One region of the Herbaspirillum sp. DW155 genome, then DNA from elsewhere that is predicted to be linked to it. Evidence: predicted binding sites of a transcription regulator. Region 1 holds the regulator's gene; the other holds the start of a gene.
The links. The regulator sigma-54, encoded in region 1, starts transcription at its own class of promoters, with help from an activator protein. The targets are predictions, from matches to a motif close to TGGCANGNAANCTGCTTT.
Positions count from the first base shown of each region.

Region 2: a site for sigma-54 is predicted at 8,983-9,000, ahead of AACH55_RS00430 (TorF family putative porin). Genes of this name have one in related genera too.

Region 1 is NZ_AP029028.1:4,516,162-4,531,279, forward strand. It holds gene AACH55_RS20430 (methyl-accepting chemotaxis protein) at 1-265, opposite strand, end outside; gene AACH55_RS20435 (methyl-accepting chemotaxis protein) at 480-2,105, opposite strand; gene AACH55_RS20440 (cation:proton antiporter) at 2,364-4,355, opposite strand; gene AACH55_RS20445 (KpsF/GutQ family sugar-phosphate isomerase) at 4,710-5,738, shown strand; gene AACH55_RS20450 (HAD family hydrolase) at 5,738-6,292, shown strand; gene lptC (LPS export ABC transporter periplasmic protein LptC) at 6,289-6,897, shown strand; gene lptA (lipopolysaccharide transport periplasmic protein LptA) at 6,949-7,575, shown strand; gene lptB (LPS export ABC transporter ATP-binding protein) at 7,578-8,321, shown strand; gene AACH55_RS20470 (RNA polymerase factor sigma-54) at 8,390-9,880, shown strand; gene raiA (ribosome-associated translation inhibitor RaiA) at 10,034-10,396, shown strand; gene grxD (Grx4 family monothiol glutaredoxin) at 10,778-11,089, shown strand; gene AACH55_RS20485 (UbiX family flavin prenyltransferase) at 11,114-11,716, shown strand; gene AACH55_RS20490 (SDR family oxidoreductase) at 11,797-12,564, opposite strand; gene AACH55_RS20495 (DUF6662 family protein) at 13,127-14,032, shown strand; gene AACH55_RS20500 (FMN-binding protein) at 14,100-14,639, shown strand; gene AACH55_RS20505 (FAD:protein FMN transferase) at 14,639-15,118, shown strand, end outside.
Region 2 is NZ_AP029028.1:89,757-104,874, reverse strand. It holds gene AACH55_RS00470 (homoserine O-acetyltransferase) at 1-361, opposite strand, end outside; gene ptsP (phosphoenolpyruvate--protein phosphotransferase) at 682-2,475, opposite strand; gene AACH55_RS00460 (HPr family phosphocarrier protein) at 2,722-2,991, opposite strand; gene AACH55_RS00455 (PTS fructose transporter subunit IIA) at 3,050-3,460, opposite strand; gene gshB (glutathione synthase) at 3,526-4,494, opposite strand; gene gshA (glutamate--cysteine ligase) at 4,534-5,832, opposite strand; gene amt (ammonium transporter) at 6,242-7,777, opposite strand; gene AACH55_RS00435 (P-II family nitrogen regulator) at 7,793-8,131, opposite strand; gene AACH55_RS00430 (TorF family putative porin) at 8,144-8,923, opposite strand; gene AACH55_RS00425 (accessory factor UbiK family protein) at 9,348-9,593, shown strand; gene AACH55_RS00420 (YifB family Mg chelatase-like AAA ATPase) at 9,667-11,190, shown strand; gene AACH55_RS00415 (CDP-alcohol phosphatidyltransferase family protein) at 11,507-12,121, shown strand; gene AACH55_RS00410 (bifunctional alpha/beta hydrolase/class I SAM-dependent methyltransferase) at 12,118-13,869, shown strand; gene AACH55_RS00405 (phosphatase PAP2/dual specificity phosphatase family protein) at 13,866-15,118, shown strand, end outside.

The DNA of each region.
Region 1 (15,118 bases):
CCAGGCGCTGGTCGATTTCATCCGGGTTCCAGCCTTCGCTGGAGTCCAGGGTAATGATGCTGTAGATGCCGTTGTTGGCCGATTCGAGCAGAGACTCGATCTGTTCCAGGTAGGCGTAGGCGACCAGACGGTCCTCGTAGAGCGAACGCATCTGTTGATTGGTGGTGCGCATGGATACCAGACCCACCGTGCCAGAACTGACCAGCATGATGGCCAGGAAGCCCATGGCCAGCATCAGGCGCACCCGAATGCTCAGGCGGTTCAGGCGGCTCAGCACGGGGAGCGACAAAGGCAGGCCGGAATGGCCTGCAGCGCGCGATTGGATTGGCTTGCTCAACATTCTCTCCCTATCGTTGTTTGGGGATAACGATGGGAGTGTTACGCATCTTTTCAGGAAACGGCTGACATTTGCCGACCAATCCTGACCAGCCTGCCGGCCTTGTCCCGCGCACTCACGCACGGGACAAGGCGCCCGGATCTCAATGCAGCAGCAAGCCGCCCTTGCCTGGCAAGGAAACCGATGCCGGCGTGGTCAGGCCCGGTGCTGCTGCCAGTCCAACGGTGCGGCCGAGCCGGAACACACTGACCGCCTCCGACAGACGCGAGGCCTGCTCCTGCATCGACTGCGCAGCAGCGGCCGCCTGTTCCACCAGCGCGGCATTCTGCTGCGTGGTTTCATCCATCTGCGTGATGGCATTGTTGACTTCTTCGATGCCCTGGCTCTGCTCCTGACCGGCGGCGCTGATCTCGGTCACCACTTCACTCACGCGCTGCACCCGCTTGACCACTTCGTCGATGGTCTCTCCGGCCTGCGCCACCAGCGCGCTGCCACTGCCCACGCGCGTGACCGAATCATCGATCAGCACCTTGATTTCCTTGGCTGCCGAGGCCGAGCGCTGGGCCAGTGAACGCACTTCCGAGGCAACTACCGCAAAACCGCGCCCCTGCTCGCCGGCGCGCGCCGCTTCCACGGCGGCATTCAGAGCGAGGATGTTGGTCTGGAAGGCGATGCCATCGATCACGCTGATGATGTCGACGATCTTGCCGGAGGACTGGTTGATGGAACTCATGGTATCGACCACCTGACGCACCACTTCCCCGCCGCGCACCGCTACCTGGGAGGCCGATTGCGCCAGTTCCTTGGCTTGCTGCGCATTGTCGGCATTGTGACGGACGGTGGAGGTCAGTTGCTCCATGGCCGAGGCGGTTTCTTCGAGCGCACCGGCCTGCTGCTCGGTGCGCGAAGAGAGGTCGAGATTGCCATGCGCAATCTCGCTGGACGCGGTGGCAATGGTGTCCGTGCTCTGGCGCACCTGGCCCACGATATTCTGCAGGTTCTCATTCATCTGCTGCAGCGCCTGCATCAACTGGCCGGTTTCATCCTGGCTGTGTACTTCGATCTGCTGGGTCAGGTCGCCTGCGGCTACCGCCTGGGCCACCGTGACCGCGCGCCGCAGCGGCCGCGAAATGGCGCGCACCAACAGAACGCCCATCAGCAGCGCCACCACCAGGCCGGCCGCCATGGCCACGCCCATCACCACCAGCAAGGTCTGGTAACGCTGCTGCGCCTCTTCATGCAACTCGCGCCCGACCCGGCGCTGCAAATCCATCAATTGCGCCAGGGTGGCATGCGCCTCGGTGTAGAGCTTGAGCATGACACCGCCATACACTTCGATCGCCCCCTGGAAATCGCGGTTGCGCAAGGCATCGGCAGCGGGCTTGATGCCTTCGGCGACGAACTTCTGGCGCTGCGGAACCAGCTTGTCGAGCAGCGCACGCTCCTCGCCGGTGAGCTGGGTCTCCTGATATTGCTTGAGGACGGCATCGTTGGCCTTGATGGCTTTTTCGATCTTGTCCATGTTGGCATCGATGTCGCCGGAGTCGCCCACGATGGAGGTGGAGATGCCATTGCGGGCCGCATCCAGCGCTGCCGACATGCGCTCCAGCTGGGAGAAGGCGACCAGCCGGTCTTCGTAAAGCGAACGCATCTGCGCATTGGTCGAGCGCAGGCCGACCAGACCCAATATGCCCGAGGCCACCAGCATCAAGGCGAGAAAACCGATGACGAAAATCAGGCGGGCCCTGATGGTTAATTTGCTGAACATATTTCTCCTGGACTTCAATTTTGTTTTCTATGCAACGGATTCATTGTGTGAACCCGTAGTCCTGATGCGGACAGAGCGCCGATGAGGCCGCTTCGCTGCCGCCAGGAAACACTAGCATTTCTCGTACCAGGGGAATAGCCCCGAACAGGGCCGTGGGAGTAAATTTTTCGGAGGACTGGAATGATGAGATGACCTGCCGATGAAGGCAGCAGCGTCACTGCACATACCAAAATACAAAGCGCAGAAAGCGCCTGCGCCCTATTTGCTGAGCAGGCGCTTTTCGGCGCGCAGGATGCTTTCCGAACTTCCGCGCAACACCACGATGTCACCGGCCATGAGCACGGTCTCTTCGGGCGCGTCAAGACGCTGCTTGCCACGCCGCAGCATGGCGATCTCGGCACCGCAATGCGAGGGCAGGTCGATCTCGGCCAGGGTATGGCCGAGCGCGCTGGCGCCCCCGATCAGGGTCACCGATTGCAGGCGCACGTTCATGCCCACGCCATCGGCTTCGGCATCCGACATACCGTGGAAGTAACCGCGCAGCGAGGCATAGCGCTCATCGCGTGCATCCTGCACCCGGTGAACCACGCGGCGCAGCGGCACGCCCAGCATCACCAGCGCGTGCGAGGCCAGCATGAGGCTGCCTTCGAGCGCTTCGGGCACGACTTCGGTAGCGCCGGCTGCGAGCAGCTTTTCCAGATCGGCATCGTCGTGGCTGCGCACGATCACCGGCAGTTCCGGTTCCAGTTCATGCGCGTGATGCAGAACCTTCAAGGCGGAGGGGGTGCTGGCATAAGTCACCACCAGCGCGGCGGCGCGATGAATGCCGGCGGCCACCAGGCTCTCGCGCCGGGCGGCATCGCCATAGGAGACGTTGGCGCCCCCATTGCGGGCGTCCTGCACCAGTTCCGGATCCATCTCCAGCGCGTGGTAGGCGATGCCCTCCTCTTCCAGCAGACGCGCCAGGCTCTGGCCGCTGCGGCCGAAGCCGGCGATGATCACGTGCTTCTGCACACCCATGGTGCGGGTGGCCAACTGGGTCAGCGCCAGCGATTGCAGCATCCATTCATTGGCAGAGAGTTTCATGACAATGGCATCGGACTGGGCCAGGATGAAGGGCGTGGCCAGCATCGACAGCACCATCGCCGCCAGGATCACCTGAATCAACATCGGATCGACCAGCTTGAGGCCACCGGCCTGGCTCAGCAGCACGAAGCCGAACTCGCCCGCCTGCGCCAGCCCCAGACCCACCCGCAATGCCACGCCGGTGCTGGAACCAAACAGGCGCGCCAGGGCGGCGATGAGGCCGAACTTGAGCAGCACCGGACCGGTCAGCAAGACCAGCACCAGGAACCAGTGATCCACCAGCGTACGCACATTGAGCAGCATGCCGATGGTGATGAAGAACAGACCCAGCAGCACGTCGCGGAAGGATTTGATGTCTTCTTCCACCTGATGCTTGAACTCGGTCTCGGAAATGAGCATGCCGGCGATGAAGGCGCCCAGGGCCAGCGACAGGCCGGCCTTCTCGGTGATCCACGCCGCGCCCAGGGTGATGAGCAGCAGGTTCAACATGAACAGTTCCTGCGAGCGGCGCTTGACCACGATACGGAACCAGCCGCGCATGAGCTTGCTGCCGAAGAACAGCAACAGCGCCAGCACCACCAGCGCCTTGCCCACGGCCCAGCCCAGCGTGACCATGATGTTGCCGGAATTGTTGGCCAGCGCAGGCACTACGATCAGCAAGGGCACCAGGGCCAGATCCTGAAACAGCAGCACGCCGAGGATACGGCGGCCGTGTTCGGTTTCCAGTTCTAGCCGTTCGGTGAGCAGCTTGGAGACGATGGCCGTGGAAGACATGGTGAGTGCGCCGCCCAGCGCGAAGGCCGCCTGCCAGCTCACGTTGATCAATTGCGGCAGCACCATGGCCGCGCCCCAGGCCAGCAGCATGGTGGCGGCAATGGTCGTGGCCACCTGCGCCACGCCCAGTCCGAAGACGATGTGGCGCATGGCCGAGAGCTTGGAAAGCGAAAATTCCAGCCCGATCGAAAACATCAGGAACACCACGCCGAACTCGGCCAGGGCATGGGTGGTTTCGTTGTCCTCGGCAAACGCCAGGCCGTGCGGGCCGATGATGATGCCCACCACCAGGTAGCCCAGCATGGGCGGCAACTGCATCATGCGGAAGGCGACCACGCCCAGTACCGCCGCAGCCAGAAGGAAAAGAGTCAGTTCCAGTCCGGAAAACATTGCTTGTCGGGTTTCTCGTCAAAGGCCACGGAAGCGCGGCGGATTTCGATATGAACGTTTTGACAACGCACCAGCACGGAGCAGTCAAACCGGCCAGCAGGCGAGCGGAGAACCCATCCTGGCGGGGATGCCTTAAAATTCACATGTGTGGAACAACAACAGCAGAGTTGTTCACCCCCGGCGGAGCGCGGTCCAGGCCTGCCGCCCTCCCGCCCCGGCACCCGGCCCGAGCCGGAATCCCCCTGTGGATGCGGTGCTGCGGCGCGACGCGAAGCTGCACTTCGCATCCATTCCAGCAGCATTCCCTTACATCTGGCAAGTTTTTTGCTTTGCCAATTCGTTTATACTTCGGTTATGAGTGTAACCGATGACAAAACTACGTCTGCATCTTTTTCGGCCGGGGCTGCCCGCCGTGCCATCGCCCTGGCACGCCAGACCCTGCAGATCGAAGCCGATGCCATCCTGGCGCTGAAAGAGCGCCTCAGCGACGACAGCGCAGAGCCGCTGGCCCAGGCCGTGCAGGCTTTGCTGCAATGCGAGGGACGCGCGGTGGTCTCGGGCATTGGCAAGTCTGGCCACATCGGCCGCAAGATCGCCGCCACCCTGGCTTCCACCGGCACGCCGGCGCTGTTCATGCATCCGGCCGAAGCCGCGCACGGCGACCTGGGCATGGTGACGGCGCGCGACGTCTTCATCGCCATCTCCAATTCCGGCGAAACGGCCGAGCTGCTGGCCATCGTTCCCATCATCAAGCGCATGGGCACGGTCATCATCGCCATGACCGGCAATGACAACTCTTCACTGGCCAGGCTGGCTGCGGTGCACCTCAACGTGGGCGTGGCCAAGGAAGCCTGTACCCTCAACCTGGCGCCGACGGCCAGCACCACCGCCACGCTGGCCATGGGCGATGCCCTGGCGGTGTCGCTGCTGGATGCGCGCGGTTTCGTCGAGGAAGATTTTGCGCGCTCTCATCCCGGTGGCGCCCTGGGCCGCCGCCTGCTGACCCACGTGCGCGACGTCATGCGCAGTGGCGAGGCCATTCCTGCCGTGCGTCCGGATGTGTCGCTATCGGCCGCGCTGATGGAAATCACCCGCAAGGGCATGGCCATGACCGCCGTGGTGGACGAGCAATTCCGCCCCATCGGGGTTTTCACCGATGGCGACCTGCGCCGCCTGCTGGAGCGTGGCCAGGACTTTGGCAAGTTCAGCATTGCCGAAGTCATGCATGCTCATCCGCAAACCGTTGGTCAGGACCAGCTGGCGGTCGATGCCGTACAGCTGATGGAACAGTTCCGCATCAACCAGCTGCTGGTCACCGATGCGGCCGGCGTGCTTACGGGCGCGCTGCACATCCACGACCTCACCCGCGCCAAGGTGATCTGATGAACGCGCCAGCTTTTGCCAGCACCCTGCCCGCTGCCGCGCTCGCCAAGGCAGCCGCCGTGCGCCTGATGATCTTCGATGTGGATGGCGTGCTCACCGACGGCGGCCTGTTCTACGGCGAAGACGGGGAAGTCTTCAAACGCTTCAATGCGCTGGACGGCCACGGTATCAAGATGATGCAGCAATACGGCACGGCCGCGGCCATCATCACTGCACGCCAGTCGCCCTATGTCGTGCGCCGTGCCCGCGACCTGGGCATTGCGCACGTGTTCCAGGGCGTGCACGACAAGCGCCAGGCCTTCGAACAACTGTTGCAGCAGGTTCAGCTCACGCCAGCGGCCTGCGGCTATCTGGGCGACGACATCATCGACCTGCCGGTGCTGACCCGCGTGGGCTTCAAGGCGTGTGTGGCCAATGGTCATCGTGAAGTGAAGGCGCGCTGCGATTACGTGACCCAGGCCAGCGGCGGCCATGGCGCCGTGCGTGAAATCTGCGACCTGGTGCTGGCGGCGCAACACAACTACGAGGCGGCGCTGGCGCCGTACCTGGCATGAGCGGGCGCAGCGGCGAGCGCAATGCCGAGCGCATCCGTCTGGCCGTGATCCTGGTGATCCTGATCGGCGCAGCGCTGGGCAGCTTCTGGGTGATGCAAGCCATGCGCGCGGCCGGCGACCAGCAACCGGCACAGCGCCCACGCGGCAAACCCGACTACTACCTGGAAAACTTCAACTACGTGAAGATGGGCCCCACCGGCCTGCCGCGCTATGACGTCTCCGGGGTCAAGATGGTGCACTTCCCCAGTGACGACTCCTTCGAAATCACCAAACCGGTGGTGCACAACCTGGACCAGAACCAGGCGCCCATGGAGCTTTATTCGGACACCGCGCGCGTGACCGATGACCAGACCAAGATTCACATGTACGGCAACGCCAATGCCATCCGCTCCCCCTACAAGGGCCGCGAGGAAATGCACCTGGTCTCGGAATACCTTCTGCTGTTGCCTGACGATGAAATCGTCAAGACCGACAAGCCGGTGGCCATGACCATGGGCACCACGCGCCTGAACGGCGTAGGCATGGTGGCCAACAACGCGACCCAGGTGGTGCAGCTCTTCGGCAATGTACGCGGCTATTACGAGCCCACCCCCAAGAAACGCTAAGCCGGTTGAATCCGAGACAAGAACGCCAAGAACCGACCAGACAGGAAACCAATGAAACGCTCACTCTTACTGCCCATGCTGATGCTGGCTGCCGTGTGCGGCGTGGCCAACGCCGAGAAGGCGGACTCCACCAAGCCCACCAACATCGAGGCAGACCAGATGGTCTATGACGACGTGCGCCAGGTGAAGACCTTCACCGGCAACGTGGTCATGACCCGCGGCACTCTCATCATCAAGGCCGGCCGGGTGGTATTGACGACCGACCAGTACGGTTATGAAAACGCAGTGCTGTACGCGGCTCCGGGTTCGCTGGCCAACTTCCGCCAGAAGCGCGACGGCGGTCCCAACCTGTGGATCGAAGGCCAGGCCGAGCGTATCGAATATTCGGAGCAGACCGAAGTTTCCAAGCTGTTCCAGCGCGCGCACATCCAGCGCATGGATGGTGATCGCATCACCGATGAAGTCAACGGCGAGTTCATTTCCTATGACAGCCGCGCCGAATTCTATTCGGTCAACAACACCGCCAGCGGCGAAAGCAAGCCCGGCGCAGGCCGCATCACGGCCGTGATCCAGCCCAAGAATCCACCGCCGGATGGCACCGCCACACCGGCCCAGCCGGCCGCCAAGACCACGCCGGCGCAGCCTGCGCCGCGTCGCCAGAGCGGAAAGGACCAGTAACGATGACCACCAGCTCGCTGGTCGTTCGCGGCCTGAAGAAAAGTTATGGCGCGCGCCAGGTGGTGCGCGACGTCTCGATGGAAGTGCGCAGCGGCGAAGTGGTCGGACTGCTCGGCCCCAACGGCGCCGGCAAGACCACCTCGTTCTACATGATCGTGGGTCTGGTGCCTTCCGATGGCGGCGAGATCGCGCTGGACGACACCGCCATTTCACGCATGCCCATCCACAAGCGCGCCACCATGGGCTTGTCCTATCTGCCGCAGGAAGCCTCGGTGTTCCGCAAGCTGACGGTGGAAGACAATATCCGCGCGGTGCTCGAACTGCGCCGAGAAGAAGGCAAGCCGCTCTCGCGTGATGAAGTCGAGGGCCGCCTCAACAATCTGCTGCATGAACTGCAGATCGAGAAGCTGCGCGAGAGTCAGGCTTTGTCGCTCTCCGGCGGCGAGCGCCGCCGCGTGGAAATCGCCCGCGCGCTGGCCACCGATCCGCGCTTCGTACTGCTCGATGAACCCTTTGCCGGTATCGACCCGATTGCCGTGATCGAGATCCAGCGCATCGTGCGCTTCCTGAAGGAACGTGGCATCGGCGTGCTCATCACCGACCACAACGTGCGCGAGACGCTGGGCATCTGCGACCGTGCCTACATCATCAACCAGGGTACGGTGCTGGCCAGCGGCAGTCCGGAAGAGATCATCGCCAACGAATCGGTGCGCCGCGTGTATCTGGGTGAACACTTCCGCATGTAAGCAGGCCAACCTACTGACGCAACGACAGGCAGTGCAACCAGCGGACCACGCCGCTTCCAGAAAGACAGATGAAACAGTCTCTCCAGTTACGTACCTCGCAGCACCTCGCATTGACGCCGCAACTGCAGCAGTCGATCAGACTGTTGCAACTGTCGACGCTGGAACTGCACCAGGAACTGGAACAGATCCTCTCGGACAATCCCTTGCTGGAGCGGCTCGACGATGCGCTCGACAATTCGGTGCGCCTGCTGGCCGATGGCGCGGTCTCCAGCTCGCCCTCCAGCGGCGTAGCCGACACCTCTGGCGAAGGCAATGCCGAGCCGGCACCGGCAGCCGCCGATGGCGATTCCAGTTTTGACTACCAGGACAACAATCCCGAGAACGGCGTCACCGGTGAGGCCGACTGGAGCTTCGATGATGTGGCCCGCAGCGGCAAGTCGCCTGACGACGACGACGCCCGCCCGCAACTCGAAGCCCACGAACTGACCCTGCGCGAGCACCTACTGGAACAGATCCGCGTGACCGCACGCACCCAGCGCGACCGCGCCCTGCTGGAGTTGCTCACCGATGCGCTCGACGAGAGCGGCTATCTCGAAGAGCCGCTGGAAGACATCCTCGCGCGCCTGCCCGAAGAACTGGGCATCGACATGGAAGAGCTGTCGATTTCCCTGAAGCTGCTGCAGAGCCTGGACCCGGCCGGCGTGGGTGCGCGCAGTGCCGGTGAGTGCCTGGCCCTGCAGATCCGTCGCCTGCCCAAGATCCCCTTCGTCACGCGCAAGCTGGCGCTGCGCATCGTGGAAGATTACCTGCCGCTGTTCGCGCAGCGCGACTTCAACAAGATCAAGAAAGCCCTCGATTGCGATGACGAAGACCTGCGCGAAGCCCAGGCCGTGATCCGCCAGTGCCGTCCGCATCCGGGCGCCGATTTCGCGCGCGATGCCTCGGACTATGTGGTGCCGGACGTGATTGTCAAACAAACAAAGAACGGCTGGCAGGTCATGCTCAACCATGAGGTCATGCCCAAGCTGCGTGTCAATGCGATGTATGCCAGCGCGCTGAAGCAGGCCAAGGGAGAAGGATCGCTGTCGTCGCAGCTGCAGGAAGCCAAGTGGCTCATCAAGAATATGCGCCAGCGTTTCGACACGATTTTGCGTGTCGCACAGGCTATTGTGGAACGTCAAAGAAACTTCTTTTCACATGGGGCAGTGGCCATGCGCCCCCTTGTGCTGCGTGAAATTGCTGATACACTGGGTCTACACGAGAGCACCATCTCTCGCGTGACAACTCAGAAATACATGCTCACGCCGCACGGCATGTTTGAGTTGAAGTACTTCTTCGGTAGCCACGTCGCGACTGAAACCGGGGGCGAAGCCTCCTCCACCGCGATACGGGCGCTGATCAAACAGTTGATAGGAGCCGAGAACCCGCAGACCCCATTATCCGATAGCAAGATTGCGGATATGCTGGCAGAACAAGGCATGGTGGTCGCGCGACGCACAGTCGCCAAATACCGCGAAGTGTTGAAGATTCCGCCGGTCAATCTCCGCAAGTCCCTCTGAGTTTTTCCTCAGTTTTTCTGCAGTACCGTTGCTGTGTTCCGGCAAGCATCCCGCTGATGCCCATGCCATCCGACACGAAGACCGTGCCCGTGGTACAGCTGCAGCAAGGATCGATTGCACGAACCTCCAGTGACTTCACGATAGGAGTCTTGTATGAATCTGACCATCAGTGGACACCACCTCGAACTGACCCCCGCCATCCGGAAATACGTGCAAAGCAAGCTCACACGTATCAAGCGCCATTTCGACAACGTGATCGACGTCAGCGTGATCCTGAGCGTAGATAAACTCACAGAAAAGGAAAAGCGCCAAAAAGCGGAAATCAACGTCCACATCAAGGGGAAGGATTTACATGCAGAAAGCATTGCACACGACCTCTATGCTGCCATTGACACGCTGATCGACAAGCTCGATCGTCAGGTCATCAAGCACAAGGACAAGTTGCAGGAACATCACTCCATGGCCAAGCGCCTGCCGGATGAAGCGCCGGCTGATGCGGTGGCCGGAGCGGCATAAGCCAAGGACAACGTCGGCAAGCTGACTCGCAGCCCGCAGGCTGCTGAGAACGCCAGCCGAATCTCATGAGGAAGGGGCGCGCAAGCGCCCTTTTTCATTGGCCGCGCAGTCGGGCGGCAAGCCCTGTGGAAAAGATATAAAAGATAATCACCGGCAACTTTCCACAGCCATGACTCTCTGCAGCGAGCTGCCGATCCGCTGCTCCGCTTGAAGGCTGCGGCTGGCGTCCTCATATTAGGCTTCAGAGTCTGCATATCATATAAATTATTTCCCGGATGCAATTTCCACCACATTGCGCAGACTGCCGGCGCGCAGTCGTTTTCAACGCGGCTGCCGGCTTTTCCCTATAATGTCGGCAATCCCATTTTTAAAGGCATAGCCATGAGCGACGTCCAATCCTGGATCAAAGAAACCGTGACCCAAAACCCTGTGGTGCTGTTCATGAAGGGCACTGCGCAATTCCCGCAATGCGGCTTTTCCGGCAAGGCCATCCAGTTGCTCAAAGCCAGCGGCGCCGAAAACATCGTCACCGTCAACGTGCTGGAAAGCCCGGACGTGCGCCAGGGCATCAAGGAATACTCGAACTGGCCGACCATTCCCCAGCTGTACGTGAAGGGCGAATTCATCGGCGGCTCCGACATCATGAGCGAGATGTACGCTTCGGGCGAACTGCAGACCCTGATCAAGGGCTGATTCCTTCCTGATCCGCATTCGTTCGTGAGTACTTCCTCCGGCCAGCCCCGCCAGCGCCTGATCGTCGCCATCACCGGCGCGACCGGTGCCATTTATGGCGTGCGGCTGCTGGAGCATCTGCGCAAACATGGTCAGGTGGAAACGCACCTGATGGTCTCCGAAGCCGGCGTGCTCAATCTCCACCAGGAGCTGGACATGCGGCGCAAGGATGTCGAAGCCCTGGCCGACGTGGTACACAACGTGCGTGACGTGGGTGCCTGCATCGCCAGCGGTTCCTTCGCCTCCACCGGCATGGTGGTGGCGCCCTGTTCGATGAAGACGCTGGCGGCCGTGGCCCACGGCCTGTCCGACAACCTCATCACCCGCGCCGCCGATGTGGTGCTGAAGGAACGCCGGCGCCTGGTGCTGATGGTGCGCGAGACGCCCTTCAATCTGGCGCACCTGCGCAACATGACCGCCGTGACCGAAATGGGCGGAGTCATCTTCCCGCCCCTGCCCGGCTTTTACCAGCGTCCCGCTTCCATGGAAGAAATGGTCGATCACACGCTGGGCCGCGTGCTGGACATGCTCGGCATCCCGATGCAGCTCACGCCCGAATGGCAAGGCATGAAGGGTGGGGTGGACTGAACCGGCCGCCTGGTTCCCAAAGAAAATGGCCGCAGCTCATCACTGCGGCCATTTCTTCATCTGTCAGAGTGCAGTCACCATCAACCGCGCCCGATATAGGGCATCTTGGTCGCCATCACTGTCATGAACTGCACATTGGCTTCCAGCGGCAGGCTATCCATGTAGAGGATAGCCTTGGCCACGTGTTCCGCATCCATGGTCGGCTCGACCTTGGTGGAACCATCGGCCTGCAGCGTGCCCTTTTTCATCAACGTGGTCATGTCGGTGGAGGCGTTGCCGATGTCGATCTGGCCGCAAGCAATATCGTAGGCGCGGCCATCGAGCGAGGTGGCCTTGGTCAGGCCGGTGATGGCATGCTTGGTCGCCGTATAGGACGCCGAGAACGGACGCGGCGCATGTGCCGAGATCGAGCCGTTGTTGATGATGCGGCCCCCGCGCGGCGACTGATCCTTCATGATGCGGAAGGCTTCCTGCGTGCACAGGAAGACGCCGGTCAGGTTGATGTCCACCGCCGCCTTCCACTGCTCCACACTCAGCTCTTCCAGCGACACGGGCGGCGCGAAGATGCCGGCATTGTTGAAGAGCAGGTCGAGCCGACCGAAACGCTCACGCGTCCTGGCGAACAGCTGCTTCACCGACGCCGGATCGGTCACGTCGGCCGCCACCACCAGCGCATTGGCACCGTGCTCGCCGGCCAGCCTGACGGTCTCTTCCAGCGCGTCCTGGCGGCGTCCGGCCAGGGCCACGCCATAGCCTTCGCGCAGCAGCGCCAGGGTGATCTGCCGGCCGATGCCGGAGCCTGCGCCGGTCACCAGCGCAATACGTTTGGTCGGTGTGGTTGCTGCCATTGTGTCTATTCCTCCATGGTGTCTGATATCGCCATCACATGACGGCGGCAGTGCGATCTCTCCTTGAGGGCCCGACTATAGCAGCGCCATCTTTTCGGCAGATGAGAGATTTTCATCCGTGCAGAGACTACTACTCTCCTCATTCACACAGATCCACCTCACTATGCTGTCAGCATATTGTCAGTATTTTGTCAGAAGCTGATGCAATACTAGACACGTCTGTGCAGCACCTTCATGTTACCGAGCACCTCATGCAACCTGATGAACCGCTCGTGCGCACACAAAGTGCGGGATAGTAGCCAAATAGAACAATAGCCAAATCCCAAGGCAAGACAATCGCGGCGAGCCGGCCCCGTCATGCTTTGCATGGGGCAGACATGTTTTTCGACTTGGACGTCATTACTCAATCTGAGCAACAAATTGGCCCTGCGATAGCTATATCGGTAGCCTCACGCCACCGACATAGATCGCCGAATTGTTGCTCAAAATAGAAATACGTCTTATTTACAGCGAGAATGAAAACAGCCGCCGCCCCTCAACCCTCTCTCACTCATCCACTCCAATGACACTATCCAAACCGATCAAACTGCTCGCTGGCCTGTTGGCCGGTGCTGCACTGCTTCCTGCCCACGCCGGCGAAGGTGCCTTCGGCTGGCTCTACACGCTGGACATCCAACCCAAAGGCAAACTGGAGTTTGAACAAAAAATCGACGTCACCCACAATCAATCGGCCGGCAGCTACAACTGGACCCAGTATCGTTCAGCGCTGGAGTACGGGCTGACCAATGACCTGCAGGTGGCCGGCTACATCAATGCCTACTCCATCAACGCCAACAAGAACTACATCAATCCGGAAGCCTGCAACGACAGCGTTCCGTGCACCGCCGGCTTCGGCGTACCGGCCTCGGTCAGCGGCAGCACGGACAGTTTCCGCCAGCGCGGCATTGACGGTTTTTCGCTGGAAGCGATCTACCGCATCACCAATCCGCTGACCTCGCCGGTTGGCGTGGGCGTGTATGTCGAACCGACCTACGGCAAGCTGGAAAACGAACTGGAAACCCGCCTGATCTTGCAGAGCAACTTCCTGGATGATCGCCTGGTCTTCGCCATCAACGTGTTGAGCGAACTGGAACGCGAGAAGTATGCCGATGGCGTGATCCACAACTCCATGCTCGACCTCCTGTATGGCATGAGCTACCGCGTGGCGCCGCGCTGGACCATCGGTCTGGAAGGCCGCCTGCACACCGACTACGACGGCAACTTCTACCAGTCGCATTCGCAAACGGCCAACTTCTTCGGTCCGACGCTGCACTATGCGGAGAAAGACTGGTGGGTCACAGCCGCTTGGCGCCATCAGCTCAACGGCCGATGCTATAACGATGGCACAGCCGATTGCTCCAACGGCCATGTCTCGGACAACCATGGCCGCGACGAAGTGATGATCAAGTTCGGTATCCCGCTCAACTGAATTCGTATCAACCCGAGGGCGGGCCGCCAAATCCAGCCAAGCCTGCCCTCCATCTAACATAACAATAATGAAATTCACTCCTGCAACTAATCTGGTCCTGGCCCTGTGCGGCTCGGTCATCCCGTTCACGGTACAAGCCAAGGTCTACAGCACCGTGGAACAGGCCCAGCAAGCGATGTTCCCCGGGCAGACGCTGGTTCACCGGCCGTTCCTGCCGACGCCGGCGCAACAGCAGCAACTACGCGACATTTCCTCGGTCTCCCATCCCTTCCAGGGTAACCGCATCTGGAAGACCGCCAATGGCGGCTGGTTCGTGATCGACGAAGTGGTCGGCAAGCATGAAATGATCACCTACGCCGTGGGCATTGGCCCGGATGGCAAAATCGTTCAGATCGCCGTGCTGGAATACCATGAGTCCTATGGCTATGAAGTGGCCGAAGCCTCATGGCGCAGCCAATTCATCGGCAAGACGGCCGCCGCGCCAATCAAGCTGGAAAAGGATATCCAGAACATCGGCGGCGCCACCCTGTCCTGCAAGCACATCACCGATGGCGTACGGCGCGTGATGAGCTTCTACGAGATGGTGCTCAAAAGCAGCCCGGCGTGATGCAAACGATGCAGCAACAATGCCGCCCCGCCCTGGGCACGCTGGTCGAGATCGCCATTCATGAAGAAGATCTCCCGGGCAGCGCCAGCGCCCGGGAGTCCCTCTTCGCCAGCGCCTTCGCCGCCATTGCGGCGGTGGAGCAGGAAATGTCATTCCACGCACCACAGAGCAGCCTGTCGCGGCTCAACCGCACCCCTGCTGGCGTCTCGCTGAAGCTGCCGGCCTGGACTTACGAAGTGCTGGAAACGGCCATGATGCTGCATGCCGCCACCGATGGGCAGTTCGACTGCGGCATCGCGCACAGGCTGGTGCACAGCGGCCTGCTGCCCGACCATGGCTTGCGAGCACTGGCGCATTCCAGCCTGGAGGGATTGCAACTGGAAGGCGCGCAGACAGTGACCGTACTGCGACCGACCTGCGTGGACCTGGGCGGCATCGCCAAAGGCTTTGCTGTGGACAAGGCGGTCGACGCCCTGCAT
Region 2 (15,118 bases), 1.0 Mb from region 1:
CCGGGAAATCGGCGCCGTAGGGCTTGCCGGTGGCCGGATTGGTATGCATCGGCCCGGTCGAGCCGAAACAGGAACCGAGGTTGTTGACGCCAATGACGAAGAAACGGTCTGTATCCAGCGACTTGCCCGGACCGACCATGTTGTCCCACCAGCCCACGTTGTCCGGGTCATCGGCATACACGCCGGCCACGTGATGTGAAGCATTGAGCGCGTGGCAGACCAGCACGGCATTGGATTTGTCGGCATTGAGGGTGCCGTAGGTTTCATAGGTCAGCGAATAGTCCGACAGCGAGGCGCCGCTTTGCAGCGGCAGCGGCCCGGCGAAATGCATGACCTGGGGCGATACGATTCCGATCGACATGATTGTTCTGCGTAAGTGACTCGGCGCCAGGCGGCTCGGGGGGAGCGGCGCTGGCGGTCGCTTCGCCGGGCGGCATGGCCAGTCTCGTGCGCGGGCAACAAAAAAGCCCGGAAGCAGTGCTTGCGGGCTTACTCATCGATGGGGCCAAGTCTTGGGAAGAACAGCTGATCCAAGCTCGCTTTAGCCGCATTTAGATGGGATCAGGATCCCGGCGCCCGCAAGCTGAAGTTGGTCAAACCGTTCAAATCGGCGCAGTGGCGTAAGAATACCCAAGTCGGGCAGGCCCGTCAAACGGCCCAGCCCGGCTTGCATCCAGCCTCTCAACGGCGGCGCGCGGCGACTTTGACATCGGCCACGACCGGTTCCGCCTGCAGCGCCTGCAACTGCGCCATGGCCGCGCTGATGGCGGCCGGCTCGGTGGCGCGCAGCACCTTCTTGACCTGCGGTTCCAGAAGGCGCAGGTCGCTGTTCAAGATCTCGTTCTTCACCGAGAGAATCTGCGAAGGATGCATGGAAAATTCCAGCAGCCCCATGCCCAGCAGCAGGCGCGTCCATTTCAGGTCGCCTGCCATTTCGCCGCAGACCGAGACCGGGATGCCGGCCTTGCGCCCCTGGGAAATGACGGTGGAGAGCAGGAACAACACGGCCGGATGCAGCGGATCGTAGAGATGCGCCACTTCATGGTCCACGCGGTCGATGGCCAGGGTGTACTGGATCAGGTCATTGGTGCCGATGGAAAGGAAGTCCAGCCGCTTGATGAACAGCGGCAGCGCCAGCGCAGCGGCCGGGATCTCGATCATGGCGCCGACCGGGATGTCTTCATCGAACTTCTGCTTGCGCTCGCGCAGCTGCTGCTTGGCCTGCTCGATCATGGTCAGGGTCTGATCGATCTCGAAGGCATGCGCCATCATCGGCACCAGCAGCTTGATCGGGCCATAGGCCGAGGCACGCAGGATGGCGCGCAACTGTGTCAGGAACATCTGCGGCTCGGACAGGCAATAGCGGATCGCGCGCAGGCCCAGGGCCGGGTTCAGGGCGGTTTCCTCATCCTCGTCCAGCGGCTTGTCGGCGCCCACGTCCAGGGTACGGATGGTGACCACCCGGCCCTTCATGGCAATGACGGCCTGCTTGTAGGATTCGAACTGCTCATCCTCGCTGGGGAATTTCTCCAGATGATGGCCGGCGCGTCCCATGAACAGAAATTCCGAACGGAACAGGCCGATGCCCATGGCCCCCGCCTCGAAGGCATTGGCCGCATCGTTGGGCAATTCGATGTTGGCCAGCAGCGTGATCGGCTCGCCATCCTGGGTGATGGCCGGCGTTTTCTTCAGACGTGAAAGTTTCTTCCGCTCGCGCAGCAGTCTTTCTTGCCGCGCGCGGTACTGCGCCAGCACGAGCGGTGAGGGATCGACGATGACCACGCCGGCATCGCCATCGATGATGAGCACGTCATCGTGCTTCACCAGGACTGAAGCATTGTGCATCCCCACGGCCGCCGGGATGGCCAGGCTGCGGGCCACGATGGCGGTATGCGAGTTGGGACCGCCCAGATCGGTGACGAAGCCGGCAAAGGCGCTCTCGCGGAATTGCAGCATGTCGGCCGGCGAAATGTCGTGCGCCACCACGATGATGTTGGCGGCCGCTTCGCCGGTAGGGGGCAGCGGGCTGGCGCTGCCGGTGAGAATCTTGAGGATGCGCTCGCCGACCTGCTGGATGTCGGCCTTGCGCTCGCGCAGGTAGGGGTCCTCGATTTCGTCGAACTGCGCGGACAACTCTTCGATCTGCGTCACCAGCGCCCATTCGGCGTTGTAGTAACGATGGCGGATGATGTCTTGCGGCACCTCGGCCAGCATCGGGTCCGACAGGATCAGCGAATGCACATCGATGAACGCGCCCAGTTCGGGCGGCGCATCCTTGGGCAGTTCGGAGCGGATGATATGAAGTTCCTGGTGCACCGCCTTGACCGCGCTGCGCAGGCGCTCGATCTCGGCCTCGACCTGATCGGGTGCGATCAGGTAATGCTTGACGTCCAGTGCGGCCGGCGCCATCAAATGCGCGCGTCCGATGGCGATGCCTTGCGACACCGCGATTCCATGTAAGCTGAATGAAGCCATCGCGTATCTCCTGCTAGTCTTTTTATAGTCCGCCGTGTTGCCTGCGCGCGGTAGCCAGGAGCAAGTTACCGAACAAAGTATAGTTTGGCAATCACCGCCATTGGCATCAGGGGAAGACTATAAGACCAGCAGCGTATATGAACATTGTTTCAGCCCGCACGCGACGCGTGCAGGCGTTGACATATCGCAAGAAGCATTCCAGCCAGGCTGCGGTGTTGCGCCGCAATACCACAGCCCTGGTAACCATCACTGGCCTTCGCCGAACTTGTCCGCAATCAGGGCTTCCAGCGCGGTGAAGCATTCCTGTTCATCGGCGCCGTTGGTTTCCAGGGTCACGATGCTGCCCTTGCCGGCGGCCAGCATCATCACGCCCATGATGGACTTGGCGTTGACGCGGCGCTTGTTGAAGGTCATCCAGACTTCGCTCTTGAACTTGCCGGCCAGCTGGGTGAGCTTGGCGGAGGCACGGGCATGCAGGCCCAGCTTGTTGACGATTTCGAGTTCTTTTTGAATCATGTTCTGCTTTCGTTTTTATCTTGTTGGCGCGGTACCGGCCATGACTACGTGAAGCGCCTCAGGCCGAGGCTGCCACGCGGATGCGATTGTCGATCCGCACCGCACCATTCTGGCCCCCTGCCAGGGCCATTTCAACCACCACATCCAGCGTGTCGTTACGGTAGGTCAGCGCCCGCAACAGCATGGGCAGGCTGATGCCGGCGATCACCTGGACGTTGCCCAGCCCGCACAGGAAGCCCGTACAGTTGGAGGGCGTACCGCCCATGACGTCGGTGATGACCAGCACGCCGCTGCCATCATCGAGGCGTTCGACCGCCTCGATGGCCAGTTTTTGCACTTCGGCCGGGTTCTGGTCGGCGATCACGTCGATCGCCTCCATCTTTTCGGGCCGGCCGCGGAAGACGTGCGTGGCGGCGGCTACGAAGGCTTGCCCCAGCGGGGCGTGCGTCAAGAGAAGAATACCAACCATGGAATATTTGCCATCTGATGCGACGCGCTTTTCCCCGAGCAGCCCGTCATGCTCCGTCGATCCCATCAGCCGACCGACCCCGTTGTTTCTGCTGCCCCTGCAGCGGCCTCCAGCGCATCCACGAACATCGCTGCCACATCAAACCCGGTCTGCTGCGTGATTTCCTGGAAGCAGGTCGGGCTGGTGACGTTGATCTCGGTGAGATAGTCGCCGATGGCGTCCAATCCTACCAGCAGCAAACCACGCTGATACAGGATCGGGCCCAGCGCCTCGCCGATCTCGATATCGCGGGCCGACGCCGGCTGGGCACGGCCCAAACCTCCCGCCGCCAGATTGCCGCGCACCTCGTTACCCTGCGGAATGCGTGCCAACACATTGGGCACCACCTTGCCGCCGATCAGGAGAATGCGCTTGTCGCCCGCGCTGATCTGCGGAATGAAACGCTGCGCCATGATCGTGCGTTGACCGTTGTCGGTCAGGGTTTCGATGATGGAACCCAGATTCATGCCATCGGCCTTGACGCGGAAGATGCCCATGCCGCCCATGCCATCGAGCGGTTTCAGGATCACGTCCTGATGCTCGGCGTGGAAGTCGCGCAGGCGCTTGGCGTCGCGCGTGACCAGGGTAGGCGCGGTGTATTGCGGGAACTGGGCAATGGCCAGCTTCTCGTTGTGGCTGCGGATGGCCGCCGGCTTGTTGAACACGCGCGCACCCTGCTTCTCGGCCAGCTCCAGGAGGTAAGTCGTGTAGATGTACTCCATGTCGAAGGGCGGATCCTTGCGCACGATCACCGCATCGAATTCGGAGAGGAAAGAGGAGCCCCGCTTCTCCGCCCGGTACCAGTCATCGGCCTCGCCGGTGAGCGTGATCTTGAAGGCGTTGGCCGTCACCAGGCCGCTCTCCAGCACCAGGTCGCCCTGTTCGAAGGCATACAGGGTATGACCGCGGCGGGCGGCCTCGCGCATCATGGCGAAGGTGGAATCCTTGTAGGTCTTGAACGACTCCAGAGGATCGGCGAGGAAAGCGATTTTCATGAGACTAGGGTCCTGTTGAGCCTGGTGCAGGCTCTGTGTTTAATAAACTTCCGGGTTGGGATCGGTCTTTTCCATCTCCACCGAGGCCGCCAGCAACGCCAGCCGCGCCACCACGCCATACATGTAGAAACGGTTGGGCGCGGCCGTACCCGGCTTGGCGTGCATGTCCGGCAGCGCGTGCTGCTGGGCGAAGGCCAGCGGCACGAAATGCGCGCCGGGCGCATTGAGGTTTTCATTCACGCCGCGCTCGGCATGAACGCGATAGAAGCCGCCCACCACGTAGCGGTCGATCATGTAGACCACCGGCTCGGCCACGGCCTGATTGATGCGTTCGAAGGAGTGCACGCCTTCCTGCACGATCACTTCCGACACCTCCAGCCCTTCCTTGCCGGCCAGCATGCCGGTGCGCTGCTTGCGGTTGAGATCCTTGATCTCGCTGGCATCCTTGACCGTCATGATGCCCATGCCATAGGTGCCGGCATTGGCCTTGATGAAGACGAAGGGCTGCTCCTTGATGCCGTATTCCTTGTACTTCTTGCGGATCTTCGACAGCAGCGAGGAGACGCTATCGGCCAGTGCGTCGGTGCCGGTGTTGTCCTGGAAATCGATGTCGCTGACCTTGGCGAAGAGCGGGTTGAGCATCCAGGGATCGACCTCGACCATTTTGGAAAACTTCTTCACCACTTCATCGTAGGCGGCAAAGTGATTGCTCTTGCGGCGCAGCGCCCAGCCCGCATGCAGCGGCGGCAGGACGCTTTGTTCATGTAGCCCTTCCAGCACCGAAGGAATGCCGCTGGAGAGGTCATTGTTGAGCAGCACGGTACAGGGATCGAAATTCTTCAAGCCCAGTCGGCGCCCATTGGCCGAGCGCTCCAGCGGTTCCAGCGTGATGTGGGTGCCATCCGGCAGTTCGATCTGCTGCGGCTTGGTGGCGCCCGGCGCCAGCGTGCCCAGGCGGACGTTCAGGCCGGTCTGGCGGAAGATCTGCATGAGCCGGCCGATGTTCTGCAGGTAAAAGGTATTGCCGGGCTGGGTTTCCGGGATCAGCAGCAGGTTGCGCGCATCCGGACAGTATTTCTCGATGGCCGCCATCGCCGCCTGCACCGCCAGCGGCAGCATTTCCGGCGAAAGGTTGTTGAAGCCACCCGGGAACAGGTTGGTATCGACCGGCGCCAGCTTGAAGCCGGCATTGCGCAGGTCCACCGAGCAATAGAAGGGCGGCGTGTGCTCCTGCCACTCCATGCGGAACCAGCGTTCGATGGCCGGCGTGGCGCCCAGGATTTTCTTCTCCAGCTCCAGCAGGGGACCATTCAGAGCGGTGACGAGATGCGGGACCATAAAAGACCTTAACTAAATGTAAATGCCGGCAGCGAGTGTCGATTTTAGCGGATTCCTGAAACCGTGTTGCGACGCAGTAGACGCCGTTGTTGCCATTTCAGCAAAGCCCTGAACCGGCCACGGTCGCTGCAAAGGCGTGGCTGGGAGTGTACAGGTGGCGATGATGGCGGCATTTTAAAGAGTCCGACTCAAATACTCGGGAATTATCCTCGCTCGACGCGGGAATGCATCAGGAAACCGTTTTTCCTGAAGGAAATGGCCAAAATGCGACAACTTGGCGGTATGACAAGTATGCGCTTCTGTTCAGCTCTCGACGCATCCAAATGAAAAAAGGCGCCCGAAGGCGCCTTATAAAGAGGCCGTTTCCAGCCCCGAAGGAATACTGCAGACTCAGTACGACAGATGATGCTTAGTGGTAAGCCGATTCGCCGTGGCTGGAGATATCCAGGCCTTCGCGTTCTTCTTCCTCGGTCACACGCAGGCCGATGACGACATCGACGATCTTGTAGGCGATGAAGGAGACCACGCCCGACAGGATCACGGTGGTCAGCACGCCCTGGAACTGGATCCAGACCTGGCCGCCGATGGAGTAGTCAGGCGCAACAGCGTTGGTCACGTAGTCGTAGATACCGGTGCCGCCCAGGCTGGGGGCTGCGAACACGCCGGTCAGGATGGCACCCAGGATACCGCCCACGCCGTGCACGCCGAAGACATCCAGCGCGTCGTCCGAACCCAGGATCTTCTTCAGGCCGCTCACGCCCCACAGGCACAGCAGACCAGCGATCAGGCCCATGACCACGGCACCGATGACGCCCACGAAACCAGCAGCCGGGGTGATCGCCACGAGGCCGGCAACGGCACCGGAAGCCGCGCCCAGCATGGAGGGCTTGCCCTTGCCGATCCATTCGCCGAAGCTCCAGGACAGCACTGCGGCAGCGGTGGCCAGGATGGTGTTGACGAAGGCCAGAGCGGCGCTGCCGTTGGCTTCCAGGGCCGAGCCGGCGTTGAAGCCGAACCAGCCGAACCACAGCAGCGAGGCACCGACCATGGTCAGGGTCAGGCTATGCGGCTTGAAGGCTTCCTTGCCGAAACCGATACGCTTGCCGATCACGTAGGAGCCGACCAGGCCGGCGATAGCGGCGTTGATGTGCACCACGGTACCGCCAGCGAAGTCCAGCGCGCCCTTCTGGAACAGCCAGCCCGAGATGGCGGTCGCCTTTTCAGCGGCAGCCGTGTCGGTGAAGGCATCCGGACCCGGCCAGAACCAGACCATGTGGGCCATCGGCAGGTAGGAGAAGGTGAACCACAGGACCGAGAACAGGATCACGGCCGAGAACTTCACACGTTCGGCGAAGGAACCGATGATCAGCGCCACGGTGATGGCGGCGAACGCACCCTGGAAGGCGACGAAGGCCAGTTCCGGAATCACCACGCCCTTGCTGAAGGTGCCGGTGTTGGAGTCACCATTGAGGCCGTGCAGGAACAGGCGATCGAAGCCACCGAAGAAGGCATTGCCCTCGGTGAACGCGATGCTGTAGCCGTAGACGAACCACAGGATGTAGATCAGAGAGAAGATCACGAAGCACTGCATCAGCACCGACAGCATGTTCTTGCTGCGCACCAGGCCGCCGTAGAACAGGCCCAGGCCCGGCAGGGTCATCAGGATGACGAAGGCGGTCGAGATCAGCATCCAGGCGGTGTCGCCCTTGTTGGGAACCGGTGCCGGTGCGGCAGCGGCAGCCGCCGGAGCAGCCGGTGCTGCTGCAGCGGGAGCGGCCGCGTCGGCCTTGGGCGCTGCCGGGGCGGCAGCGGCCGGAGCAGCGGCGGCGGCCGCTGCAGCTTCAGGCTTGGGCGCGTCCTGCGCCTGGGCCGGAGCGGTAAAACCTACCGCCAACAACAGCGCGCCAATGGCGAGCGCGCCGGAAAACATTTTCTTCATGCTCATTAGAATTCCCCTTTTTTACAGAGCGTCTTTGCCGGTTTCGCCGGTACGGATACGGATCACGTCCAGCAGATCCTGGACGAAGATCTTGCCGTCACCGATCTTGCCGGTGCGTGCGGCGGTTTCGATGGCTTCCAGGGCGCGCTCGACGATGGCGTCGTCCACCGCGGCCTCGATCTTGGTCTTGGGCAGGAAATCGACCACATACTCGGCGCCCCGGTACAGCTCGGTATGGCCTTTCTGACGACCGAAGCCCTTGACTTCGGTCACGGTGATGCCTTGCACACCGATCGCGGAGAGGGCTTCTCGCACCTCATCCAGCTTGAACGGTTTGATGATCGCAGTGATCAGTTTCATACGAACCTCTTGTTAGAAAGTTTTGCTGATGGAGAACACAACGCCGCCCTTGCCGACGTTCTTGAAACCATCCGAGCCCGGGGTGGTGGAGACACCATCCTTCAGGTCGGTACCGACGTAGGCCAGGCCCAGAGTGATGCCGGCTGCTTCGTCGAAGGTCTTGGACAGACCGATCTTCCAGTCGGTATAGCTCAGCTGCGAGTTGCCGCGCACTTCCTGGCGACCCAGGTGCAGACCCAGCACCACACCGTAGAAGGTATCGATATTGGCGCCCAGGTCGAAGTACTGGCTGTACTTGCTGTTGACGTTGCCGAACAGGTTGGTCAGCGACTGGGAATACTTGAAGTAAGCCGGGCCATAGCCGACCTGGCCATACAGTTCGAAGGTATTGGCGTTCTTCACGCCGCTGTTGGCCAGGGTGTTGCCGGGGTAGTAGTAGTACAGGCCACCGACGTCATAAGTGAAGCCGCCGCCGATGTCGCCGCGCTTGCCGCCGTAGATATCCCACTCGACGTTGCCCTTGGTGTCGGTACCGGTGAGGGCGCCGGCATCCTTGATCCACTTGATGGTGCTCAGCCAGGTACCGGCGTAGAGACCGGTCGGGTTGTGCGTGTAGTCAGCACCAACCTGCAGGGCCGGGTCGAAGCGGGTCTGGGTCAGGCCGCGGTAGCGGTAGTCGCTCACCACGGCAGCGTTGAAGCTCAGTTCATTGTCCGGCTTGGCGTCCTCTGCGCGGGCCACGGTAGAAACGAAGGATGCGGCGATGGCTGTTGCAAGAATCAGTTTCTTCATGACTTTCCCTCTGGTTTATGTTTGAACAATAAAGTCTTTTTTATCTTTGCCCCAACCCATTAGCAGGAGCCGTGCCATGTCTTCTCGGCAAGGCAGACTTGTGTTTTCGCGAGAAACCAGAGATTTGCAACGATTTTTTTCTAGATCAGCTTCAAAATAGTGCACGAAGCATCGAAATGCACGTCATTGGTGCGATATTGATTGTTTTTTGTCAATCCTGCATCGAACGCGGCAAACACATTTTGGTGCGCGGGCGGCGGGCGAGGCCAGGATCACCAAGACGGCGCATTCCCGGAAGGAAATTTCATCTTCAGCCCGGCACCTGTGCACAAAATTGCGGTCAGAACAGGTCAGCGCGGTTTAATTTGAGGATGGGCGGGAAACCGCTAAACTTGCGGCACAGCTATCTGACAAGGAGATCCACATGGACAAGTCCCCATTTTTTGAAGACCTGCAATCCAAGATCAACAAGGCAATCGAGAACTCTCCGGCCAAGGACATCGAGAAGAACGTCAAGGCCATGCTGAGTCAAGGTTTTGCCAAGCTGGACCTGGTGACGCGCGAGGAATTCGACGTCCAGGCCCAGGTCCTGGCCAAGACCCGAGCCCGCCTGGAGGCGCTGGAAGCGCGTGTTGCCGAGCTTGAGGCTCAGCAAAAACAGACTCCATGATCCTGACCAAGACACTTTTCTCTTTCCCTCCCCCTTCCCTTCTCTGTTCTGCCAAGCTGCCAGGCGCATTGCGATGAGCCTGGCGGTCTTGCGCAGCCGCGCCCTGGCGGGCATGAGCGCCCCGCCGGTGACGGTCGAGGTGCATCTGGCCAATGGCTTGCCGGCTTTCACCATCGTCGGGCTCCCCGAAGCCGAGGTGAAGGAAGCCCGTGATCGCGTCCGGGCGGCACTGCAGAATGCCCGGTTTGAATTCCCTGCCCGCCGCATTACCGTCAACTTGGCCCCGGCCGACCTGCCCAAGGAATCCGGGCGCTTTGACCTGGCCATCGCCTTGGGCATCCTGGCGGCTTCCGAGCAGATCCCGGGCGACCGCCTGGACGATCATGAATATGCCGGCGAACTGTCGCTGTCGGGCCAACTGCTGCCGATTCGCGGCGCGCTGGCGATGACCTGCGCGATGCAGCGCCAGCATCAACAGGATGGCCACCCGCGCAGCTTCATCCTGCCGGCCGCCAATGCCGACGAAGCGGCGCTGCTGCCGCAGGCCCACATCCTGCCGGCGACCTCGCTGCTGGAGGTCTGCAATCACTTCAGCACGCGCGATCCGGCAGCGCGGCTGCAACGACACCAGGCGCGGAGGGCCACCGGCACGCCGGCGTATCCGGATTTCAGCGACATCAAGGGACAATTGCAGGCGCGGCGTGCCATGGAGGTGGCGGCGGCCGGCAATCACAGCATCTTGCTGGTCGGCCCGCCCGGAGCAGGCAAGTCCATGCTGGCCACGCGCTTTCCCGGCATCCTGCCGCCGATGACGCAGGAGCAGGCGCTGGAATCGGCTGCCGTGCAGTCGCTGACCGGCCGTTTCGACATCAACCGCTGGCAGCAGCGCCCGTACCGCGCCCCGCATCACACGGCATCCGCAGTGGCGCTGGTCGGCGGCGGCAGCCCGCCGCGGCCGGGCGAGATTTCGCTGGCCCATCATGGCGTCCTGTTCCTGGACGAGATCGCAGAGTATCCCCGCAGCGTGCTCGACGTGCTGCGCCAGCCGATGGAGTCGGGACACATCGTCATCTCGCGGGCGGCCAGGCAGGCGCAGTTTCCGGCCCGCTTCCAGCTGGTCGCGGCGATGAATCCTTGCCCGTGCGGGCTCTTTGGAGATGCGGCGGGGCGCTGCCGCTGCACGCCGGAGGTCGTCAAACGCTACCAGGCCCGCCTGTCGGGGCCGCTGCTGGACCGCATCGACATGCAATTGCAGGTGGCGGCCCTGAGTCCGGCCGAACTGGCGGCCCAGCAGCCGGGGGAAGCCAGCGCCGTCATGGCACAGCGCGTCGCGCATGCCTTTGAACGGCAATTGCAGCGCCAGGGCAAACCCAACAGCCAGCTCAGCGGCAGCGAAATCGACCGGATCTGCCGGCACGACGCAGCCGCCGCCCAACTGCTTCAAGCCGCCATATTGCGGCTGAACTGGTCGGCGCGGGCCTATCACCGGGTACTGAAGCTGGCGCGCACGATTGCCGACCTGGCCGGGTCCAGCGTGATCACGCACGCGCACGTGGCCGAGGCAGTGCAATACCGGCGGATGCTGACCGGGAATTGAGCGGCAGCGATATGCAATCTGACGCAACGATCCGCTCACCGGGGCCACATCGCTGCATCGTCTTCTGCCTCGCCTGCCCGCTGCAACCTTGCCAAAAGCGATGACATTCAATCAATGCGTGCCTTGAATGGCTACGAGAACTCCCTCCTCTTTCCGTTGAATTCCATTTCTGCTCGCATCAGGGGGGGAACAAAAGACGCCATTGCTTTGCCAAAGGTGAGCTTCGCCCGACACAACAAATAACAACTCAGAATCGACAACAAGGACGATCCCCCATGCCCTCTCCCCTCCCCGACGACCGTGCGGCAGGCGCCGCATGATCAGCATCTATCAACTCAAACCCCGCTTCCAGGCGCTTTTGCGACCCATGGTGCGCGCCCTGGCCCAGGCCGGCGTGACGGCCAATGCGGTGACCGTGCTGGCCATGCTGGTCTCGCTGGCACTGGGCGTGCTGCTGTTCGTGGCCGGGCCGCAGCGGCCGGCGCTGTTCCTGCTGCTGCCGCTGTGGATGTTCCTGCGCATGGCCTTCAATGCCGTCGATGGCATGCTGGCGCGTGAATTCGGCCAGCAGTCGGCGCTGGGGGCCTATCTCAACGAGTTGACCGACGTCATCTCCGATGCGGCGCTGTACCTGCCCTTTGCACTGGTGGCCCCGTTCGGCTGGGCCAGCGTGGGCGGGGTGATCTTCCTGTCTGCGGTGTCGGAGATGACCGGGGCGCTCGGCCCCATGGTCGGTGCACCGCGCCAGTACGACGGCCCCATGGGCAAGAGCGACCGCGCCTTCCTGTTCGGCGCGCTGGGCCTGTGGCTGGGACTGGCCGGCAACCTCCCGGCCTGGATCTTCTGGGCGCTGCCGGTGGCTGTTGCCGCCATCCTCCTCAATATCGTCAACCGCATCCGCAGCGGCCTGCGCGCCGCCTCCCACCCATGACTCGATCCTGCCAGGAACACCAGTTCACCACCCACGACGGCCAATCCCTGTTCTATCGCCGCTGGCCGGCCACCGGCGGGCAGCGGCGCGGCGCAGTCGTCATGTTCCATCGCGGCCACGAACACGGCGGGCGCATGGCGCACCTGGTCGATGAACTGGGCCTCTCCGATTTCGATTTCTATGCCTGGGATGCGCGCGGTCATGGCCGTTCGCCAGGCCCGCGCGGCTATTCCCCCAGTTTTGCGCACTCGGTGCGGGACATACAAACCTTCATACACCACCTGCGCGACCAGTGGCAGGTGGCCGAGGAAGACATGGCCGTGCTGGCTCAGAGTGTGGGCGCGGTGCTGGTCTCGACCTGGGCGCATGACTACGCGCCCCGCGTGCGCTGCCTGGTACTGGCTTCGCCCGCCTTCAAGGTGAAGCTTTATGTTCCTTTCGCGCGTCCGGGACTGGCCCTGCAGCAGAAGCTGCGTGGCAATTTCTTCGTCAACAGCTACGTAAAAGCGAAGTATCTGACCCACGACCGGCAGCGCCAGGTCTCCTACGACAGCGATCCGCTGATCAGCCGCCCGATCTCCGTGAACATTTTGCTGGCGCTGTATGAAGCGGCTGAACGCGTGGTCGCCGATGCCCAGGCCATCACCATTCCCACGCAATTGCTCATTTCGGGCGCGGACTGGGTGGTGCACCATGGCCCCCAGCACGATTTCTTCGCACGCCTGGGCACAACGGTGAAGGAAAAGCACGTCCTCCCGGGCTTCTACCACGACACCTTCGGCGAGAAGGATCGCAAGATCGCCACCGATCTTGCGCGTGAATTCATCCTGCGCCAGTTCTCCCAACCCTGGGCCCGTCCGGACCTGCGCCAGTCGCACCGCCAGGGTCCGACCTTCGAGGAGTCGCGCCGGCTCTCCGCAGCGCTGCCCGCCCTCAGCTCCAAGGGTCTGTACTGGGCCGGGTACCGCGCCAACATGAAGCTGGGCGGCCTGCTCTCCAAGGGCGTGGCGCTGGGCCATCGCACCGGTTTTGATTCGGGCAGCACGCTCGACTACGTCTACCGCAACACACCCGAAGGCGTCGGTCCGCTGGGCCGCGCCATCGATCGCCAGTATCTGGAGGCGATCGGCTGGAAAGGCATCCGCCAGCGCAAGCTGCACGTGGAGGAATTGCTGCGCACGGCGCTGGCGCGCCTGCAGGCCGACGGACAGCCGCTGCACGTACTCGACATCGCCGCCGGCCATGGCCGCTACGTGCTGGAAGCGCTGGGCCCGGGACCGCGTCCCGACTCCATCCTGCTGCGCGACTACAGCGAACTGAACGTGCAGCAAGGGACGGCGCTGATCGCCGAGAAGGGCCTGACCGACATCGCCCGCTTCGTGCAGGGCGACGCCTTCGACCGCGCCAGCCTGGCCGCCGTCACGCCGCGCCCGACGGTGGGCATCGTCTCCGGCCTCTATGAACTGTTCCCGGACAATGAGGCCGTGACCACCTCCCTGGCCGGCCTGGCCGATGCCATCGCGCCGGGCGGCTATCTGGTCTATACCGGCCAGCCCTGGCATCCGCAGCTGGAACTGATCGCACGCGCCCTCACCAGCCATCGCGGCGGCCAGGCCTGGGTCATGCGCCGCCGCACGCAAGCCGAGATGGACCAGCTGGTGGCTGAGGCCGGGTTCGAAAAGATAGAACAGCGCATCGACCAGTGGGGCATCTTTACCGTCTCCCTGGCCCGGCGCAAGGCTGCATGAGCCAGGCCGACCGCCTGCTGCCCGCGGCAGCACCGGCCACGACGCTGCCCTGGAAACGCGGCGTGGCGTGGCTGCTGTTGCTGGGGCCGCTGTTCTTCCTCAGCTATGGCTTCGCCAACCACGCGGCGGCCGCGCGCGCCAGCGTGCCCAGCTTCTTCTATGGCTGGGAACGCCATCTCCCCTTCCTGCCCTGGACCATCCTGCCCTATTGGTCCATCGACCTGCTCTACGGGTTTTCCTTCCTGTGCTGCCGCACCCCACGCGAGACTGATCGCCATGCCCTGCGGCTGCTGACGGCGCAGCTGATCGCGGTGGCCTGCTTTTTGGCCTTTCCGCTGCGCTTTGCCTTCGTGCGGCCGGCGACCGACGGGCTGTTTGGAGCGCTCTTTGCCTCACTGGCGGCCTTCGACCTGCCCTTCAACCAGGCCCCTTCGCTGCATATCGCGCTGTTGGTGCTGATCTGGGTCCAGTTCGTCCGGCTGCGCACCCACTGGTTCTGGCAGCTGGTGATCCACAGCTGGGCGCTGCTGATCGGCCTGTCCGTGCTGACGACCTGGCAGCATCACTTCATCGATATCCCGACCGGTGCCATGCTGGGCCTGTTCTGCCTGTGGCTGTGGCCGGATGAGGGACGCAGCCCGCTCTGTCGCAGCGGCCAGCGCAGTGCGCGCCGCACGCGTCTGGCGCTGGCCTACGCGCTGGCGGCCATGCTGGCACTGGCTCTGGCAGTGGCCGTGCGCGCCCTGGCCGCACCGCTGGGCTGGCTGGCCTTGTCACTGGCCGTCGTGGCGTGGAATTACGCCCATGCCGGTGCCGCCGGTTTCCAGAAACGCCACGGCCGCCGCTCGCTGGCCGCCGCCTGGCTGCTGGCCCCGCACGCATTGGGCGCGTGGATCAATGCGCGCCTGTGGACCCGCCGCCGTCCGCAGCCTGATGCCATCACAGCCGATGTCTGGCTGGGCCGCTTGCCCGGCGCTGCCCACATGCGCGCCGGCCCGTTCGCCGCCCTGTGCGATCTCTGCGCCGAATTGCCCGCTCCGCGCGGTCCTTGGGCCTATGCCGGCCATGCCTGGCTGGACCTGGTCGCACCCGACGCCGACCAATTGCTGGCAGCCGCGCGCAGCATCGAATCGCTGCGCCGCCACGGACCGGTGCTGGTGGCCTGTGCGCTGGGCTATTCGCGCAGCGCCGCTGCAGTGGCGACCTGGCTCTGCCTGAGCGGACGCTGTGCCGACATGGCCTCTGCTCT